Regions from separate parts of the Thauera sp. GDN1 genome, predicted to be linked through region 2. Evidence: predicted binding sites of a transcription regulator. Region 2 holds the regulator's gene; the other holds the start of a gene.
The links. Region 2 encodes HrcA, which represses chaperone genes, less so after heat shock. Its sites were predicted from a motif close to TNTTAGCACTCNNNGNCNNNGAGTGCTAANA; they were not measured.
Positions count from the first base shown of each region.

Region 1 (6,521 bases), 400 kb from region 2:
TGCCCGCCCGGGTTGGCATCCAGGGTCACGGTGGCGCGGTGCAGGTCGGCGATCTCGCGCACGATCGGCAGGCCGAGGCCGGAGCCATCGACACCGCTGCCGAGCACGCGGTAGAAGCGCTCGAACACGCGCTCGCGGTCGGCCTCGGGGATGCCCGGGCCGGTGTCCTCGACCTCGAGGATGGGCGAGCCGGCGAAGCGGGTGCGCGCGGTGACGCTGCCGCCGCGCGGGGTGTATTTGACCGCGTTGTCGACCAGGTTCTTGACCATCTCGCGCAGCAGCACCGGGTTGCCCTCGATCAGCAGCTCGTGCTCGCCGCCTTCCACACCGAGGTCGATCTGCTTGGCCTGCGCACGCGGGAACAACTCCAGCGCCACCTCGCGCACGACCGCATCCAGGCTCACGGTCTCGACCACGTAGAGCTTCTCGAAGCTCGCCTCGGCGCGGGCGAGCGAGAGCAGCTGGTTGATCAGGTGGGCGGCGCGGTCGGTGCTCTCGGCGATGCGGGTCAGCGACTCGCGCAGCTGCTCGGGGTCGGTCTCGTGCATCGCGAGGTCGGTCTGCATCTTCAGGCCGGTGAGCGGCGTGCGCATCTGGTGCGCGGCGTCGGCGATGAAGCGCTGCTGGGCCTGCAAGTTCTCCTCCAGGCGCTCCATCATGTCGTTGTAGGCGATGATCAGCGGACGCACCTCTTCCGGCACCGTCGATGGCTCGACCGGCGACAGGTCGGTGGGGCGGCGGCGGCGGATCAGGCTCTGCAGCCGGTTCAGCGGCGCGATGCCGCGGCTCAGGCCGACCCACACCAGCACCACCGCGATCGGGATGATCGCGAACTGCGGCAGCAGCACGCCGGTCACCACCCGCGAGGCGAGATCGGTGCGCTTGTTGCGTGTCTCGGCGACCTGGACGAGGACCATCGCGTCGGGTTGCTCGGGCAGCGGGCGCAGGTAGCGATAGGCGACGCGCACCTCCTCGCCCTGGATCAGCGCATCGCGCAGCAGCACCTCCTCGCCGATCAGCGAGGCCGGCACCGGCGCGGCGGGGATGTCCGCATCGCCGGTGATGATCGTGCCCTGGTCGTCGGCCACCTGGTAATACACCACGTCGTCCTGGTCGGCGCGGAACAGCGCGCGCGGCGGCGCGGGGAAATGCACCACGACCTGGCCGTCCTCCACCGACACCAGGCGCGCCAGCGCGCGCGCGCTGTCGGCCAGCGCCAGGTCGTAGGGCTGGTTGGCGATGTTGTCGGCGACGTTGTGGGTGACGATGATCGAGATCGGCCACAGGAACAGCAGCGGCGCGAGCATCCAGTCCAGGATCTCGCCGAACAGCGAGTTCGGCGGCCCGGACTTGCGCGGAGGATTGCTCCCCCTGTCGTGCTTAGACTTTCGCCGCCGGGGCAGCATCGGGGTTTTCCAGGCAGTACCCCAGGCCGCGTACGGTCACGATGCGCACCCCGCTGTCCTCGAGCTTCTTGCGCAGACGGTGCACGTACACCTCGATCGCATTGCTCGACACCTCCTCGCCCCAGCCGCACAGGTGGTCGACGAGCTGGTCCTTGCTGACCAGGCGCCCCACGCGCAGCAGGAAGATCTCGAGCAGGCCGATCTCGCGCGCCGACAGATCGATGAGCTGGCCGCCGATCTTCACCACGCGGTCGGCCTGGTCGTAGCTCAGCTGGCCGATCTCGATGCAGCGCGGCTGGCCGGTGCCGCGGCGGGTCAGCGCACGCACGCGCGCCTCCAGCTCGGGCAGCGCGAAAGGCTTGGTGAGGTAGTCGTCGGCGCCGGCATCGAGGCCGCGAACGCGGTCGTCGACGCCATCCTGCGCGGTCAGGATCAGCACCGGCTGCGCCGACTTGCGCGCGCGCAGGCGCTTGAGCACGTCGATGCCGTTCATGCGCGGCAGGCCCAAATCGAGGATGAGCAGGTCATAGACCTGGCTCGCCAGCGCCGCATCCGCTTCCATGCCATCAGCTACATGATCGACCGCGCAGCCGCCGCGCCGTAGCGCGCGACATATGCCGTCCGCGATCACCGGATCGTCTTCCGCCAACAGGATACGCATAGATTCCGGGCTGTAAGTTGGTTGTAAGCGGAGGTTTCGAGAATGGCTCCGCTGTTCTCCTTTTGCTCGGTCTTCGGGAACGTGGCGGTCTCTGCCGCGGCGTTCCGGGGAGTGCGTGCTCGATCAGGCGTGCGCGCTCCCCACCGACTTTTCTCCCTCGAAAACCGCTGGATTATCCCACGCTTCCGCGCCCTGCGTGCGGCGGCGGGACCGCGTTCGTCCCGCTGCGGGCGCGTCAACGAAGAACGGCCCCGCACTGCGGAGCCGTTCTTCGTGTTGCTTGCGGGCGGGACCCGCGCGGGGTCCCGGGCCGGGCGAATTACATGCCCATGCCCATGCCGCCCATGCCACCCATGCCGCCCATGTCGGGCATGCCACCCATCGGCTTGTCTTCGGCCAGCTCGCCGACCATGCAGTCGGTGGTCAGCATCAGACCGGCGACGGACGCGGCGTTCTGCAGCGCGGTGCGGGTGACCTTGGTCGGGTCCAGCACGCCCATCTCGACCATATCGCCATACTCGCCGGTGGCGGCGTTGAAGCCGAAGTTGCCCGAACCCTCGACGACCTTGTTGACCACCACCGAGGCTTCGTCACCGGCGTTGGCGACGATCTCGCGCAGCGGCTGCTCCATCGCGCGCAGCACGATCTTGATGCCCGCGTCCTGGTCGTGGTTGTCGCCCTTGAGGCCGCCCAGGTTGGCGCGGGCGCGCAGCAGCGCGACGCCGCCGCCGGGGACGATGCCCTCTTCCACCGCAGCGCGGGTGGCGTGCAGGGCGTCCTCGACGCGGGCCTTCTTCTCCTTCATCTCGACTTCGGTCGCGGCGCCGACCTTGATCACGGCCACACCGCCGGCCAGCTTGGCCACGCGCTCCTGCAGCTTCTCGCGGTCGTAGTCGGAGGTGGCTTCCTCGATCTGCACGCGGATCTGCTTGACGCGGGCTTCGATGCGCTCGGCCTGGCCCGCGCCGTCGATGATGATGGTGTTTTCCTTGCCGACTTCGATGCGGGCGGCCTGGCCGAGGTCGTCCAGGGTAGCCTTCTCGAGGGTCAGGCCGACTTCCTCGGCGATGACCTGGCCGCCGGTCAGGATGGCGATGTCTTCGAGCATGGCCTTGCGACGATCGCCGAAGCCCGGAGCCTTGACGGCGCAGGTCTTGAGGATGCCGCGGATGTTGTTCACCACCAGGGTGGCCAGCGCTTCGCCTTCGACGTCTTCGGCGATGATCAGCAGCGGACGGCCCGACTTGGCGACTTGCTCGAGCACCGGCAGCAGGTCACGGATGTTGGAGATCTTCTTGTCGAACAGCAGGACGAAGGGCTGCTCGAGGATGGCGACCTGCTTGTCCGGGTTGTTGATGAAGTAGGGCGACAGGTAGCCGCGGTCGAACTGCATGCCCTCGACGACGTCGAGTTCGTTCTGCAGCGACTTGCCGTCTTCGACGGTGATCACGCCTTCCTTGCCGACCTTGTCCATCGCACGGGCGATGATCTCGCCGATGTCGCTGTCCGAGTTGGCCGAGATCGAACCGACCTGGGCGATTTCCTTGTTGGTCGAGCACGGCTTCGACAGCTTCTTCAGCTCTTCGATGGTGGCGACGACGGCCTTGTCGATGCCGCGCTTGAGGTCCATCGGGTTCATGCCGGCGGCGACGAACTTCATGCCTTCGCGCACGATCGACTGGGCCAGCACGGTCGCGGTCGTGGTGCCGTCACCGGCGATGTCCGAGGTCTTGGAAGCGACTTCCTTGACCATCTGCGCGCCCATGTTCTCGAACTTGTCCTTCAGTTCGATTTCCTTGGCGACCGAGACGCCGTCCTTGGTCACGGTGGGGGCGCCGAACGAGCGCTCGAGCACCACGTTGCGGCCCTTCGGGCCCAGGGTCACCTTGACCGCGTTGGCCAGGATGTTGATGCCGGCGACCATGCGCTCGCGGGCGGAATCACCAAACTTGACTTCTTTAGCTGCCATTCTTCAGAACTCCTGAATTGTTTCGACTAGCGTTGTTCGGGATGACGGGAGGCTCAGGCCTCGACCACACCCATGATGTCTTCCTCGCGCATCACGAGGAGCTCGTCGCCTTCGACCTTCACGGTCTGGCCGGCATACTTGCCGAACAGGACCTTGTCGCCCACCTTGACGGCCATCGGACGGACCTTGCCGTCGTCCAGGATCTTGCCGTTGCCGACGGCCAGGACCTCGCCCTGATCGGGCTTCTCGCCGGCGCTGTCCGGGATCACGATGCCGCTGGCGGTCTTGCGCTCGGCTTCCAGACGCTTGACGATCACGCGATCGTGCAGGGGACGAATCTTCATCGAGTTCTCTCCTAACTGATTGGTTTCAACTGTTTGGGTTGATCGGTTCGCGGGAACGGACCCGCAGGACGAAATTTGCAGTGAGCCTCGCGAGCAGCCGACGGCTTCCGCGGGGCTTGTTAGCACTCATCGCCAACGAGTGCTAATAATAGGGACGGGGTTCGGGGATTTCAAGCGCGACCGGCGGAAAAAAGTTTTGGGCCGATCCAGGCAAGGGCGCACGCCCCCTTCCTCCCGGGTACGGACGAAAAAAAGCCCGGCGACCGCAAGGCCGCCGGGCGCACCGTCAGGGTGTCAGTCGGTGATGAGCTTGCCCTTGGTCATGAGGTCGGAAATGATCGCCAGGTCGGAGGTCAGCGCCCCACCGTTGGTCAGATCCACGTTCTCGAGCACCACGACCTGATCGACCGGCGTTCCGCTCCCGCCCGAATGCACCGAGATCGTCGTCGAGTTCGTCGCGCTGTCGTAGGAGAAGTCGAGGTAGTTGTCGAGACTCTCGTTGGTCGCCGACAGACCTTCCAGCAGATCGCCCAGATCGAGGCGGTCGCCACCGTCGCCGTAGGCAGCGGTGTCGAAGTCCTTGATCGTATCAGTGGGCACCGCTCCCGCACCCACGTCGGCGAGCGACCACTTGAAGGTGTCGGCGCCGACGCCGCCATCGAGGATGTCGTTACCCAGACCGCCAGTCAGTTCGTCGTCGCCGTCGCCGCCGATGAGATAGTCGTTGCCGCCCTCGCCTGCCAGCACATCCCCACCTGCCCCGCCATACAGAACATTGTCAGCCTCGTCGCCCGTGAGCGAGTCGTCATGCGAGGAGCCGATGATGTTCGGCGACGTTGCAGTGGCCTCTTCGTCGACGCCGGTCGTGCTCGACGAGTAATCGGCCGTCGGCAAGCCTTCCGGCATCAAGGTGACGTTGATCTGCGTCGAAGCGAAGTCACCGTCGTTGTCGACCACTTCGATCGGCAGCCCGAAGCTGACGGGCGTCCCTTCGTTGATGGTCGTGGCACCGAAGTCGCCGACGCTGAAAGGCTGACCGCCATCGTGGTAGTACTCGAGGCTCGAGTACCCGGTCGCGGTGTAGGTGGCGATCTGCGTCCCGTCTTTGCTACCCCCCGCGACGCCATCGATCGTCACTTCGTACTTCGTTGCGTCCGTCGGATCGACGTCGATGAACTGCACGGTGAATGTCTTGCCGCCGATCGTGTAGGACGTTGCCGCCGTGCCGATGGAAGCGACGGATACGAGCAGGCTCTGCCCGTTGTAAGTGACGCCGACGGCCGTGATCGAATCCTGCACACCATCCCCGACGACGTTGTCGCCATCGTTGTCGTCATAAGCGCGAATCCGCACCTTGCTCGTCGGGTTCGATCCGGAGATGCCCAAGAAAAGGGCGGAGGCGCCGTTCGTGGTGTAGTGCCCCTCGAAGTCATGGGTCGGATCCCCGGCCACGTAAGGCTTTCCGGAGACCGGGTCACCCGTCAGATCGGTCACGAAATCGATTCGGATCGCTTCGCCCGTTCCGACGGAGCCGCCCGCTCCAACGCCGCCACTCGTGGCGTTGGTATTCACCGTGCTGCCACTCGCATAAACCTCGCCGGTCTTGATCATCGGGGTAATCAGCAGGTCATTGCTGTCATCGTTGGCAAGCGTGTTGAACCCAGCCCACGCGGCATTTCCACCCGTGAAGTTGTACAAACCCGGCTGGTTGAAGTCGATCGTCGTGACACCGCCATCCACCGTCCCGATCATGTTCACCTGATACTGCGCGTTGCCCGGATCGAGCGTTACCGTGAATACGGTACCGGCACTCGTGGACGCCGTCAGAACAAGGCCGTCGGGAGAGAGCGAATAGCTGATCGGCTGCAGCCCGGACGTCAGTGCAGGATAGCTGGAGAGGTCGGAACTGAAGCGCACCGTACCGCCATCGGCACCATAGTTGTCAGTCACGCTGTCGTCACGGTCGAGACCAAACCATTGGCTCTGGCCGACCGCGTCGGACAGTACCGCAGCGTCCGGGGAGATCACGCGCGGACCGTCGTCATAGAAGCTGATCGCGCCGCCGACGCCGATGCTGTCGGTCGCGGTGTCGCCATCGGCATCGGTCACGGTGACCGATGCGTTGATCAGGCCGTTCAGCG
Region 1 is NZ_CP097870.1:1,139,752-1,146,272, reverse strand. It holds gene CKCBHOJB_RS05195 (sensor histidine kinase) at 1-1,406, opposite strand, end outside; gene CKCBHOJB_RS05190 (response regulator transcription factor) at 1,381-2,067, opposite strand; gene groL (chaperonin GroEL) at 2,387-4,036, opposite strand; gene groES (co-chaperone GroES) at 4,090-4,380, opposite strand; gene CKCBHOJB_RS05175 (retention module-containing protein) at 4,675-6,521, opposite strand, start outside.
Region 1: a site for HrcA is predicted at 4,498-4,528, ahead of groES (co-chaperone GroES). Genes of this name have one in related genera too.

Region 2 (6,521 bases):
TGAAGGGCGAGTCGCCGGAATTGCCACTGAACGAAATGAAGACACGCAGGATCGCTGCCTTCGCATCGGATTGCACCAGTATATCCAGTTCAATTACGGAGCCTAGTTTGCCACACCGACGCGAGCCGCAGCAATTCGCTGTCGTTAATATGCAACAGCGGGATGCCTTTGTCCACGCGGGTTTCTCCGTTTACCCACACGTGCGACACGTGCTCGCGCCCGGCGACGTGGACGACATGCGACACCGGATCGAAACAGGGCTGGCAGTCGAGCGCGCCGAGGTCGACCGCGCACAGGTCGGCGAGCTTGCCGCGCTCGATCGAGCCGATGCGGTCGTCCATCCCGAGCGCGCGCGCGCCGTCCAGGGTCGCCATGCGCAGCGCGGCATGGACCGGCAGCGCGCTGGCGTCGCCGCTGCCGACCTTGGCGAGCAGCGCGGCGTGGCGCATCTCCTGCATCAGGTCGAGGCGGTTGTTGCTCGCCGCGCCGTCGGTGCCGAGACCGACGCGCACGCCGGCGGCCTGCAGCTTCGGTACCGGGGCGATGCCGCTGGCGAGCTTCATGTTGGAGGTCGGGCAGTGCGCGACGCTGCAGGCGTGGCGGGCGAGCAGTTCCACGTCGTCGTCGTCGAGGTGCACGGCGTGCACCCCGATCAGATTCTCGCCGAGCACGCCGAGGCTCGCCAGCCTGGAGAGCGGACGCTTGCCGTGTGCCGCCACCGATTCGGCGATCTCGTGCGCGGTCTCGTGCACATGGATATGGATGGGCAGCGAGAGCTCGTCCGCGATCGCCAGCGCGCGCCCGAAGCTCGCATCGGAAACGGTGTAGGGGGCGTGCGGCGCGATCGAGAAACCGATCAGCGGATGTCCCTGCCACCTGTCCCGCGCGGCCAGGCCCTTGCGCAGGTAGTCGTCGGCGTCGCTGGCGAAGGGTGTGGGGAACTCCAGCATCACCAGCCCGACGACCGCGCGCATGCCCATCTCGGCGAAGGCTTCGGCGGCGGCCTCGGGGTGGAAGTACATGTCGTTGCAGGTGGTGACGCCGCCGCGCAGCATCTCGGCGGCGGCGAGCCGCGTGCCGTCGCGCACGAAGGCCGCGGACACGTGGCGCGCCTCGGTGGGCCAGATCGCTTCCTGCAGCCAGCGCATCAGCGGCATGTCGTCGGCGATGCCGCGCATCAGGTTCATCGCGGCGTGCACATGCAGGTTCACCATGCCCGGCATCAGCAGGTGGCTGGGCAGGTCGACGGTGCGGGCTGCGGCGTAGCGCGCACCGGCCTGCGCGTACGGCAGCACGTCGACGATGCGGCCGTCGCGGACGGCGACCGCGTGGTGCTCGAGCACGAGCCCGGCGGGCTCGACCGGAACGATCCAGCGCGCGCGGATGACGAGGTCGACGGTTTCACTCAAGAGGCGTTCTCCGATGGGGCGCGGGCACGCTCGCGCGCGCCGCCGGGAGCCCGATTTAAGCATGCGGGCCCGGGGCGGACAATTCGCGCCCCGACGGCGCCGCGTGGCGCTCGCCGCCGGGTGCGCGTTCGTGCAACAATCAGCGCATTCGTCAAGCATCGGCGTTGCGCGCGTCCCGGAAACGAATGAACGGAAGACCCGACCGCATCGGCAAGTACAGGATCATCAGGGAGATCGGCCGCGGGGCGACGGCGGTGGTCTATCTCGCCGAGAGTCCCGACCATCCCGAGCCGGTGGCGCTCAAGCACGTGCGCTTCGACGACCGTGCCCGCGACGAGGCGAAGTGGAACCGGCGCGTGATCAAGCTGCTGAAGGCCGAGCAGGTGGTGTCGGGGCGCCTCGATCACCCCAACATCATCCGCATCCTCGACGCCAGCATCCAGCCCGAGCAGGCCTACGTGGTCATGGAGTACTTTCCCGGCGGCTCGCTGGAGCGCTACTGCAGCTTCGAGCATCTGCTGCCGGTGCATCGCACGATCGGTATCGTCTTCAAGTGCTGCATGGCGCTCGATCATGCCTTCCGCCAGGGCATCGTCCATCGCGACATCAAGCCGGCAAACATCCTCGTCGATGACGAGGACAACGTGAAGATCACCGACTTCGGCCTCGCGCTCAACATCAGCAAGAAGATGGACACCGACTCCACCTTCATCATGGGCGTGGGCTCGCCGGCCTACATGAGTCCGGAGCAGATCAAGGGCTATCCGCTCAACCAGAAGACCGACCTGTACTCGCTGGGCGTGCTGCTCTTCCACATGCTCACCGGCCGCCTGCCGTTCCGCGCCAGCAATCCGGCGCAGCTGATGTACAAGATCATCAACGCCGATCCGCCCTCGGTGTCGCAGCTCAATCCCGACGTGCCCGAGCAGATGGACGCGGTGATCCGCAAGGCGCTGGAGAAGGATCTCTATTCGCGCTACCGCAACGGTGCCGAGTTCGCCAAGGATCTCGCCGCGGTGCGCTACCAGATCCTCGACGAGCACTACGTGCCGCCGGACGCCGCGCGCTTCGCCAAGCTGCGGCGCCTGGCCTTCTTCACCGAGTTCGAGGACGTCGACCTGTGGGAGGTCATGCGCATCTGTGCGTGGCGCAACGTCGACAGCGAGGTGGCGCTGATGCGCGAGGGCGACATCGATCAGCGCTTCGGCATCGTGCTCGAGGGGCGGGTGGAGATCTCCTGCGAGGGGCGGCGGGTCATGGAGCTCGGGCCCGGCGAGGTGTTCGGCGTGCAGGCCTGGCTCGACCACATCGACCACAGGCACATGGTGACGGTGGTGTCGCTCGAGCCGCTCGGCTACCTCGAGGTCAATCCGGCCGCGCTCGCGCTCGCCAGCGAGGAAGTGCTCGAGCGCTTCCGGCGGCAGATCTCCACGGTCGTCGTGCGCCGCCTGGCGGCGATGTCGCGCCAGCTCGCCGAGCAGGGGCCGGCGGCCGTGCGCGCGCAGCAGACGGCGTCCGCCGCAATGGAGATGCAGCTGCTCGGCGACTGAGTGCCGCGGGGCACGCGGGTCGGCGAGGGCCTACTGCGTCGCCCCCAGCCTGCGGGCGCGCTCGGCGGTGGCGGCGCGGGCGGTCTCGCTCGCTGGCGCGATGTCGAGCCAGTTGCCGAGGTGGGCGCGGGCGATGTCGACCAGCGCGTTGATCCACGCGTCGCGCTCGTTCAGGCAGGGGATGTAGTGGAAGGTCTTGCCGCCCTTTTCCAGGAAGGCCTCCTTGCACTCCATCGCGATCTCCTCGAGCGTCTCCAGGCAGTCGGCGACGAAGCCGGGGCACATAACGTCCACGCGCCTGATTCCCTGTGCCGCCAGCGCTTCCAGCGTCGGCTGGGTATAGGGCTTGAGCCACTCGGCCTTGCCGAAGCGCGACTGGAAGGTCACCAGCACGCGCTCGGGCTCGATGCCCAGCCCTTCGGCCACCAGGCGGCCGGTCTTGTGGCACTCGCAGTGGTAGGGATCGCCGAGCTCGAGCGAGCGCCGCGGCACGCCGTGGAAGCTCAGCAGCAGGCGTTCGGGCTCGCCATTGACCATCCAGTGCGCGCGCACGCTCTGTACCAGTGCGGCGATGTAGCCGGGGTGGTCGTGGAAGTTGCGCACGAAGCGGATCTCGGGCTGGTTGCGCCAGTGCGCCAGGCAGCGGCCGACCTCGTCGACCACCGTCGCCGAGGTGCTCGCCGAATACTGCGGGTAGAGCGGCAGCACCAGGATGCGGGTGCAGCCGCGCGCGCGCATGGCATTGAGCACGTCGGGGATCGAGGGCGCGCCGTAGCGCATCGCGTAGTCGATGTCGAGGTCGTCGTGCCCGGCCTTGGCCAGGTAGCCGGCCAGCAGCTTGGTCTGGCGTTCGGTATGGACCTTGAGCGGCGAGCCCTCGTCCATCCACACGCTCGCGTACTTCTTGGCCGAGGCCGCGGGGCGGGTGTTGAGGATGATGCCGTTGAGGATCGGCCACCACACCAGGCGCGGGATCTCCACCACGCGCGGGTCGGACAGGAACTGCTTCAGGTAGGGGCGCAGCGCGGCCGCGGTCGGCGCCGCCGGCGTGCCGAGGTTGACCAGGAGGACGCCCGTGCGGGCAGGGCTGCCGTGCTTGAACGGCGGTTCGGTCCAGTAGCGAGACATTCGAATCCTTGTTGGGGGTGGGCGCGGCCCGCCGCTGCCCTCAGTGCCGGGAGGAGAGGGCGTTCGACAGCAGGCGCGCGGTGATGTCTACGATCGGGATCACCCGGTCGTAGGCCATGCGGGTGGGGCCGATCACGCCCAGCGAGCCGACGATCCGGCCATCGACCTCGTAGGGCGCGGTGACCACGCTGCAGCCGTCGAGCGGCGCGAGGCCCGATTCGCCGCCGATGAAGATCTGCACGCCCTCGGCCTTGTTGGAGATGTCGAGCAGTTGCATCAGCCCGGTGCGCTGCTCGAAGAGCTTGAACAGCTCGCGCAGCCGCGACATGTTGGACGACAGGTCCTCGACGTCGAGCAGGTTGGTCTCGCCCGAGATCACGTAGTGGGTCGCGGTCTCCTCGGCGGCCTGCGCACCGGCATCGACGGTGGCCGTCATCAGCTCGGTCATGTCGCTGCGCAACTGGCGCAGTTCCTCGGTGAGGCGGCGGCGGATGTCGTCGAAGGACAGGCCGGCGAAGTGCTCGTTGAGGTAGCTGGCTGCGCCGTTCAGCTCGCTCGCGCTGTAGGCGCGGCGGGTGAGCAGGATGCGGTTCTGCACGTCGCCGGCGGTGGTGACGATGATCAGCAGGATGCGGTTCTCGGCCAGGCTGATGAACTCGAACTGGCGGATGCGCACCGCGTCCTTGCGCGGCGCGACCACCACGCCGGCGAACTGGGTCAGTTCCGACAGCAGGTGCGAGGCCGAGTTGATCAGGCGCTGCGGCTGGTCCGGCATGAGCTGGCCCTGCAGCGCCTGCACGCGTGCGCTTTCCAGCGGCTGCATGGTCAGCAGCGAATCGACGAAGAAGCGGTAGCCGCGCGCGGTCGGGATGCGGCCGGCCGAGGTGTGCGGGCTCGCGATGAAGCCCATCTCCTCGAGGTCGCTCATCACGTTGCGCACCGTGGCCGGTGACAGCTCCAGGCCGGAGTAGCGCGACAGCGCGCGCGATCCGACCGGCTGGCCGTCGGCGATGTAGCGTTCGATCAGGGTCTTGAGCAGGATCTGGGAGCGGGCGTCGAGGGAATTCATGGCAGGCAGCAATATAGCCCGGATTGTAAGAAAGCGCGCCGGCGCTTGCCAGCCGTCCGGGGCCGGCGGGCACGACAAGCCGGCCGGCGATTGTGGTTAAATCGGCGCTCATGAAGACCACATTCCGCACGATCGCCCTCATCGGCAAATACCAGAGCCCCGACGTCGCCGAATCGGTGCTGTCGATCGCCCGTCATCTGCGCGACCGCAACCTGTCGGTGCTGATCGAGCAGGGCACGGCGAGCGCGATCGGCGGGGCGCACGACTTCCCGGTCGCGAGCTACGAGCACATCGGCGTCGAGGCCGACCTCGCGGTGGTGATCGGCGGCGACGGCAGCATGCTGCACACCGCGCGCAGGCTGGTGGAGCACGGGGTGCCGCTGGTCGGCGTCAACCTCGGTCGCCTCGGCTTTCTCACCGACATCTCGCGCAGCGACGCCACGGTGCGCCTGACCGAGATGCTCGACGGCGCCTACACCGAAGAGAACCGCTTCATGCTCGATGCCGAGGTGTTGCGCGGCGGCGAGCGCGTGTTTCATACCCTCGCCCTCAACGACGTGGTGGTGAACAAGGGCGATCTGGGGCGCATGATCGAATTCGAGTTGCTGATCGACGGAGAGTTCGTCTATGCGCAGCGTTCCGACGGAATGATCGTATCGACACCCACCGGTTCCACCGCCTATGCGCTGTCGGCCAACGGCCCCATCCTGCATCCGAGCGTCGGCGGCATCGCGCTCGTGCCGCTGTGTCCGCACGCGCTGACCGCGCGCCCGATCACGCTGCCGGATTCGTGCACGATCGAGATCGTGATGCTGCCGCCGCAGGATGCGCGCGTGCATTTCGACGGCCAGACGCGCTTCGACCTGCGCGCCGGCGACTGCGTGCGGCTCAAGCGCTCGCCGCGTTCGCTGCGCCTGCTGCATCCGCAGGGCTACAGCTACTTCGCGATGCTGCGCCAGAAACTGCACTGGAGCGCGACGCCGCGGGTGTGAGCGCCGGGCGATCCCGTCGCCCACGCCGTGCCCGCGCCACGCTTCCGAACCCCGTTCGTCCCCGATTCCTTCCCGATCCGTCCCCGCCATGCTCCGCAGCCTGACCATTCGTGACTTCGTTATCGTCGATCGGCTCGAACTCGAGTTCGACGCCGGCTTCGGCGTGCTCACCGGCGAGACCGGGGCCGGCAAGTCCATCCTGCTCGACGCGCTCGGGCTGGTGCTCGGCGGCCGCGGCGAGGCCGGCATGGTGCGCAGCGGACGCGAGCGCGCCGACGTCGCCGCCGAGTTCGACGTGCCGGCCGACGGCGCGCTGGCGGCCTGGCTCGCGGAGCAGGAGCTGCCGGCGGAGGAGGGCATGGTGATCCTGCGC
Region 2 is NZ_CP097870.1:1,536,024-1,542,544, forward strand. It holds gene CKCBHOJB_RS07020 (TRZ/ATZ family hydrolase) at 90-1,409, opposite strand; gene CKCBHOJB_RS07025 (serine/threonine-protein kinase) at 1,595-2,959, shown strand; gene hemH (ferrochelatase) at 2,990-4,087, opposite strand; gene hrcA (heat-inducible transcriptional repressor HrcA) at 4,128-5,156, opposite strand; gene CKCBHOJB_RS07040 (NAD kinase) at 5,267-6,148, shown strand; gene recN (DNA repair protein RecN) at 6,237-6,521, shown strand, end outside.